2 regions of the Pseudoalteromonas sp. Scap06 genome follow, and region 2 is predicted to be linked to the other one. Evidence: predicted binding sites of a transcription regulator. Region 2 holds the regulator's gene; the other holds the start of a gene.
The links. Region 2 encodes FliA, which starts transcription of late flagellar genes. Its sites were predicted from a motif close to CTAAAGNTNNNNNNNNNNNNGCCGATA; they were not measured.
Positions count from the first base shown of each region.

Region 1: the regulator FliA is predicted to act here: its motif matches at 1,973-1,999, upstream of pomA (flagellar motor protein PomA).

Region 1 covers NZ_CP041330.1:803,965-807,699, reverse strand. Annotated here, with positions in the region: gene FLM47_RS03695 (hypothetical protein) at 1-75, opposite strand, end outside; gene FLM47_RS03690 (flagellar motor protein MotB) at 229-1,149, opposite strand; gene pomA (flagellar motor protein PomA) at 1,152-1,919, opposite strand; gene xseB (exodeoxyribonuclease VII small subunit) at 2,222-2,464, shown strand; gene ispA ((2E,6E)-farnesyl diphosphate synthase) at 2,467-3,354, shown strand; gene dxs (1-deoxy-D-xylulose-5-phosphate synthase) at 3,467-3,735, shown strand, end outside.
Region 2 covers NZ_CP041330.1:2,423,289-2,427,023, forward strand. Annotated here, with positions in the region: gene FLM47_RS11250 (protein phosphatase CheZ) at 1-685, opposite strand, end outside; gene cheY (chemotaxis response regulator CheY) at 702-1,085, opposite strand; gene FLM47_RS11260 (RNA polymerase sigma factor FliA) at 1,126-1,836, opposite strand; gene FLM47_RS11265 (MinD/ParA family protein) at 1,863-2,723, opposite strand; gene flhF (flagellar biosynthesis protein FlhF) at 2,716-3,735, opposite strand, start outside.

The DNA of each region.
Region 1 (3,735 bases), 1.6 Mb from region 2:
AAAAATAGCTGGGCTCAAAAAAAGCATCCAGCTACTGTTTGTAATCTCTAAGACTTTATCAAACCAATCAGGCATGATTACTTAGTAAAATTCGTTTTTTTATCATCGTCATCGCCATTTCCATTACCAGGCATACTACAAAACTTATCCAACATATTCACTCCAGTTTAATTACATCTGTTAATAAAGGTGTATTCTATGCTAAAAAAGTAACAAAACCAATAAATTCTATCTAATATCAATAGGATCTGATTCTTTCGCCTTGCCTTGTAAAATTGATATTTCTACCCGGCGGTTACGTCTTCGATCTTCTCGTGAATCATTCGGCACTAAAGGTCTGGTTTCTGCACGCCCCACGACCATCATTCGAGTTTTATCAAAACCCGCAACTTTTTGCAGCTCACTTGCTACCGCAACAGCTCGTTTAGAGGACAAATCCCAGTTATTAATATAAAGCTCATTAGAGACTTGGAAGTCATCAGTATGACCGGAGACGGTGATCTCCCCGGGAACATCTTTTAGTAACCGGCCAATATCTTGAATGATAGGTTTAAACTGGGGTTGTAAAAACGCACTGCCCGATGGAAACGAACCATTTTCTCTAATACGAATAATGATTTGCTGACCTAATGACTCAAGCTCAATAGCTCCATCAATAATTTGCTTTTCAAGCTGTTGTGCAATTTTTTTAACTAAGTCATTTATTTGCTCTTGATCAGCAGCAGAAACTGAAGGCGCTGAAGCTACTTCTTCAGAGGTGCTGCTAGACTCACCGCCTCGTTTTTCGCCTCGTTGTTCTTGGCGTCCGCCAGCAGAGCTTTCATCGCCCGCCTGAAACTCTAGCATTTGCTGAGTCATTTCAACTGTTTGCTGCTGAATAGTTTCAATGGGGGTCGGCTCAGGCTTACCTGGAGTAAACTCCATTGCAATAACCGAGGTGCCTTTTGGGATATCTTTAACTTCAATTTTATTTTGCACACCAAAAGCAAACTTCATAGAACCTGCAATTTGCTTAAATTTAAGCACATCCATTTCAGAAAACGCGAGTAAGAGTACAAAAAAGCACATTAATAGCGACATTAAATCGGCAAATGTCCCCATCCATGCAGGTAACCCTGGGGGTGGGCATTTACACTCTTCATCAGACATAACTATTCCTCAGTGTTTACCGCGCGTTTAGACTCAGCCAAATAATTTTTCAAGATCCCCTCAATTACTTTAGGGTTTTGGCCATCTTGAATGCCTAATACTGCATCCAAAATAAGTCGCTGGTTCATTGCTTCTTCGTCTTTACGCAATTCAAGTTTTACCTGAATAGGAATGGCGACAACATTCGCCAAAAATGCCCCATACAACGTTGTTAACAAGGCTACAGCCATTGCTGGGCCGATTGCTTTTGGGTCATCCATATTTGATAACATAGCCACCAAACCGATTAATGTACCAATCATCCCCATTGCAGGAGCAATATCACCTAACGATTTAAATAAGCTTGCGCCCATTTCATGGCGAGTTGTAGTGAGGGAAATATCTTTTTGTAATGTAGCGCGCACTACATCTGCATCATGCCCATCTACGAGCATATCAACGCCTTTGCGCATAAATGGATTTGGAATTTCAGCCTCTTCCAATGCTAAAAACCCGCCTTTTCGGGCAGAATCTGCTAGCTCAACCGCCTTTTCAATTAAGGCTTCAGGGGGTTCAATTTTAAACATAAACGCTTTAGCACAAACCTTACCAATGCCTAAAAATTGCGACATAGTAAAATTGGATAAAACGATAAAAAGGGAGCCACCAAATACAATAACCACGGAAGGGGTATTGTAAAACATACCGACTTCGCCGCTACTACTCATAAACATGGACATGACAATTAAGCCAATTGCGCCAAGGATCCCAATAATGGTTGCTAAATCCACATTCCCTCCAAAGGTTTTATATTTTTTCTTCGCAAGCGTTGTTATTAAATGTATATCGGCAAGATACTGAAATACTTAAGTGATTTTTATGATAAACGATAAAATTACGATTAGTCCTATTTTAGATCAACATAGGTAATCAATCTAACTAATCAGAATTTATAATTTAAAAAATAACGCTGAAGCGCAGTAAAACCCAATTAACAGCATTTATCTATCAAAAAAACATAACATTCTTTGACCTAGTTTAGCATTCCCCCTAAAATTGGCGTTTAAATTTATTATGTAAGTTGAAAATAAAGATGGCGACTAAAAAACCTGAAAATTTAAGTTTCGAACAAGCACTAGAAGAACTAACAACAATTGTCAGTGAAATGGAACAAGGTGATTTATCGCTTGAACAGTCTTTAAAGCAATTTGAGCGCGGCATTGCATTAGCCAGTGCGTCTTCCGGTAAACTTCAACAAGCCGAGCAAAAGGTGTCGATATTAATGGGTAATGACGAAAAAGCACCGCTTACTCAATTTAATAACGATATGGAATAATTGTGAGCATAAAAGAACAAATAAAGCTTGCTCAAGATGATGTAGCCAATACTCTCAATCTTTATTTCGAACAACCTCTTGAAAGCGACAACACCATAAAAGAAGCCACCCATTATAGTTTAATGAATGGCGGGAAAAGATTGCGGCCCTTTTTAGTTTATACCACAGGTAAAATGTTAGGTGCTGACAAGCGTGATTTAGATGTACTTGCAGCAGCGATAGAATGCATTCACAGTTATTCATTAGTGCATGACGATTTGCCCGCTATGGATGACGATGATTTACGTCGTGGCCGTCCTACATGTCATATTGTCTATGGTGAAGCACAAGCTATTTTAGCAGGTGACGCACTGCAAACCTTAGCATTTGAGCTTATTGCTAAGCACACATTTAAATGCTCAACAGAAGCTCAGTTAAAAATGATTGCAGAATTAGCCCATGCTTCAGGCTTGCAAGGAATGGTTGCCGGACAAGGCCGCGATATTGCAGCAACAGATAAAGTTATTACGGTTGATGAATTAGAACGTATTCATAAACTTAAAACCGGCGCATTAATAAATTGTGCGATTACTTTGGGCGCACTTTGCGCTCCTAATATTAGCCAACATACTTTAGATAACTTATCTACTTTTGGGTATGCTATTGGGCTGGCCTTTCAGGTTCATGACGACATTTTAGATGTTGAGGGCGACACACTGACTTTAGGTAAGCCTCAAGGGTCAGATATTGCTGCTAATAAAGCGACATACCCCGCTTTATTAGGTATGCTAGGTGCTAAGCAAAAAGCACTAAATTTGATACAGCAAGCCCATGAGGCGTTAGCCAATATTGACGCAGACACGACCGACTTAGCGGCATTGGCAAACTATTTAATTGAACGTGACCATTAAACATGGCTAAAACGTATTAACTCTTAGAACAAAATTATTACTGAATATTAGTTTACCTCTTAAATCTAACTTTTGAGGAAAGTTAATATTAGCGAAGGATATATAAAAAACCATGACACTTGATAGCAGCAAGTATCCATTACTTAATTTGGTGAACGAACCAGTCCACTTGCGAGACTTAGCACAAGATAAGCTTTCTGCATTTAGCCATGAATTGCGTGATTACTTACTCAATTCAGTATCGCAAAGTAGCGGCCATTTAGCGTCTGGTTTAGGAACCGTAGAACTTACCGTTGCATTACATTATGTGTACAACACTCCCGACGACCGTTTAGTTTGGGATGTAGGTCATCAAGCCTACCCACATAAAATACTAACGGG
Region 2 (3,735 bases):
CAGGGCCTGCTAGTGTTTGTGCAACAATGGAATCTTCTGTTTCTTCTGGTTGTTCGGTCTGTTGTGTTGGCTCAACCTCACCTTGTGCTGCAAATGCAGTTAACAAGTGGATCAAGCTTTCTTCAACTTCACGCACAAGTTCAATAACACGACGAATAACCTGACCAGTTAAATCTTGATAGTCTTGAGCCATCAATACATTGGTCATCAACATCTGCAACTCATCAGTTTTATGATGAGAGCTGTTCATAAACTTATCAATACTATGACAAAGTGACTTAAACTCACCAAGCTCAATTTCCCGGTTCATTAACCGATCCCACGTTGGCTTGATATCAGAAATTTCGTCAGCAATTTCTTGCGCTAAAGGTAAGCTAGCTTCAACTGCATCCATTGTTTTATTGGCTGCATTCTCAGTCATTTCCATGACATAGTTGAGGCGTTTCTTAGCATCAGGGATGGCATCAGTGGTAATGTCTGTTAAGCGCGTATCTAACTCGAAACTCTTTAAAGCTTCATGTAATTGACGCGTTAACTTACCTACCTCAGCAAATAACTGTGATTGCTCTTGTGAAGCTGTTTCTAAAATTAACTGATTCGCTTTATCTTGCTCACCATTTTCTAAAAAAACAACCAACTGGCGAGCTTGTTCTAAAGTAATCTGAGGCGCAGCAGGTGCTGACATAAGCCTCTCCCTCTCATTAACCTAAGCGTTCGAACACTTTTTCTAATTTAGTCTTCAATGTACCTGCAGTAAATGGTTTAACAATATAACCATTAACACCTGCTTGGGCCGCAGCTACTATTTGTTCTTTTTTAGCTTCTGCTGTAACCATTAAAACAGGAATATGCTTTAATTTGTCATCAGCTCGAATTGCCCTCAAAAGATCAATACCTTGCATGCCTGGCATATTCCAATCTGTTACAACAAAATCAAATACTTGATTTTGCAACATAGGTAAAGCAGTTGACCCATCATCCGCTTCTTGAACATTGGTAAAACCTAAATCGCGCAACAGGTTTTTAATAATACGTCTCATTGTTGAAAAATCATCAACAACAAGAATTTTAATGTTTTTATCCAAAACATCCTCCAGTGAGGCCTGAACCTTTATTTACTTACTTCTAGTTTATCCAGTCATTGATTTTTGCTTTAAGCTTAATCATCGCCTGACCATGTATCTGACTTACACGCGACTCACTAACATCGAGTATATGCCCAATTTCTTTTAAATTCATTTCATCGTTATAGTACAAAGAAAGCACCATTGCATCTTTTTCCGGTAACGACTTTATCGCATTGAGTAAAGACTCATTAAACCGTTCATTTTTAACATTATTGAAAGGTTTGTCTAGTGCTAAATCTTGGCCATGAGGTGTAATCACATCATCGTCAATACCAAGGTCCTCAATGCCCAAAACTTTGCTTACATTGACATCATTTAAAATATGATGGTACTCATTTAACGAAATTTCAAGTTTTTCAGCCACTTCACTATCTTTAGGTTCACGATTTAAACTGTTTTCAAGCGCGACTATCGTCTCTGCTACTAGTCTACTTTTTCTGTGAACTGAACGTGGAACCCAATCACCTCGTCGCATTTCATCTATCATTGCACCACGAATACGAATACCCGCAAAGGTTTCAAAACTCGCGCCTTTACTGGCATCGAAGTTTTTTGAAGCCTCTATTAAGCCAATCATACCTGATTGAATTAAATCATCTAGTTGCACACTGGCCGGTAAACGAGCAATTAAATGGCATGCCACTTTTTTGACTAATGAGGCATGCTTTTCAACAATCATATTTAAATTCTGTGCTGACTGATATCCCATAGCTCTATTCACCGGTATTGTCATCGTTAGTTACTAACTAGCTTCTCAATAAAAAACTCTAAATGACCCGAGGCTTGACTAGGTGTTTGCCACTTAGTAATTTTTGTCGCCAGTGTTTTAAAAGCAATCGCAGCAGGAGACCCTGGAAAAACTTCAACTATCACTTTTTGGCGACGCGTTGATTTGCGCATATTCTCATCATAAGGAACTGTTGCAACCAACTCCATGGTTATATCTAAAAATCGGTCGGTTACTTTTGATAGTTTAGCAAATAATTCCTGCCCTTCACGTAAGCTACGCACCATGTTGGCAACAATTTTAAATTTGATTACGCCGTGTTCACGGCTCAGTACTTTAATTAGTGCATAAGCATCAGTAATTGAGGTTGGCTCATCACATACCACCACAACCACATCTTGTGCGGCGCGAGAAAAGCTCAATACCATGTCAGAAATACCCGCTGCGGTATCCACAATTAAAATATCAAAATCGGTGTTAAGCTCGCTAAATGCACGGATAAGTCCGGCGTGCTCTGAAGGAGATAGCTCAACCATGCTTTGCGATCCCGATGTTGCAGGTACTATTTTTATGCCTGCGGGGCCTTCAACTAAAATATCTTCGAGTTCACATTCACCTGATAAAACATGAGACAAATTGCGCTCTACACGCAGTCCAAGCATAACATCACAATTAGCTAACCCTAAATCAGCATCTAATACCAGCACACGCTTGCCTTGTTGGCCTAACGCGATTGCCGTGTTAAGGGATACGTTTGTTTTACCCACTCCACCTTTGCCGCCGGTGACAGCGATAACTTTTACGCCGTTATTATTATTGTTGCTCATTTTGCGAAGGCCGCTTGCTTGATCTAAAACTGTGTTAATCATACATCTCTACTGTGTTCGACGCCACTGATTGGTGTCTTGATTGTTGTGCTTTTATTCTTTTTAAATACAATTGCTCAGCTTTTTTTACTAGTTTTTCAGCATTTGCCACTCTGATATCTTCTGGTACTCGCTGACCATTAGTAAGATACCCTATTGGGAGACGATTTTGAATCGCAATACTAATAATCTCACCTAAACTCAATGACTCATCTAACTTAGTAAAAATACACCCACTAAGCTGTACTTTTTTAAAGTGCCTTACTGTCTCTTGTAATACATTGATTTGCGCTGTAGCACTTAATACTAAATAACTACGTATATCCACACGTTGATTACGCATTAAGGTATTAAGCTGCTCAGTTAAGCGTAAATCTCGCTGACTCATTCCTGCTGTATCAATTAAGACTAGACGTTTATTTCGTAAATGGTATAAAACTTCTGCTAATTCATTTGCATCTTTAACTTGTTTTACGCCACAGCCAATAATTCGACCGTAAGTTGCTAGCTGCTCATACGCACCAATACGGTAGGTATCAGTGGTAATAAGCGCGACTTTATCAGCACCATACTTTTGCGCACCTAATGCAGCTAATTTTGCAACGGTGGTGGTTTTACCTACCCCTGTTGGGCCCACTAGAGCATAAACACCACCTTGGCGAAGAATTTCGTTGTTAGTGGTTTGCATTTGATCTTCAACCATATTCAATAAGGCTTTCCAACCTTGTTGGCGAGATACATCATCAGGTACAAAGCATGCCATCTGCTCAGCAACGTCTTTATCTATTCCCATACCCACTAAACGGTCAATCATGCATGCACGGGTTGGATCACGACGTGCCATATCTTGTTGCATTAAACCTGACACTTGATGTTCTAGTAATTGACGAATTGCGTTCATTTCTTCGCGCATGGTGCTTATATCACTCGACTCGTTTTGCATCGTTTGCTGACGCGGTGCACTCGGTGAGTCTAAATCGTCAAAACCACTGTCTAAATCATCAAAACCTAAGCT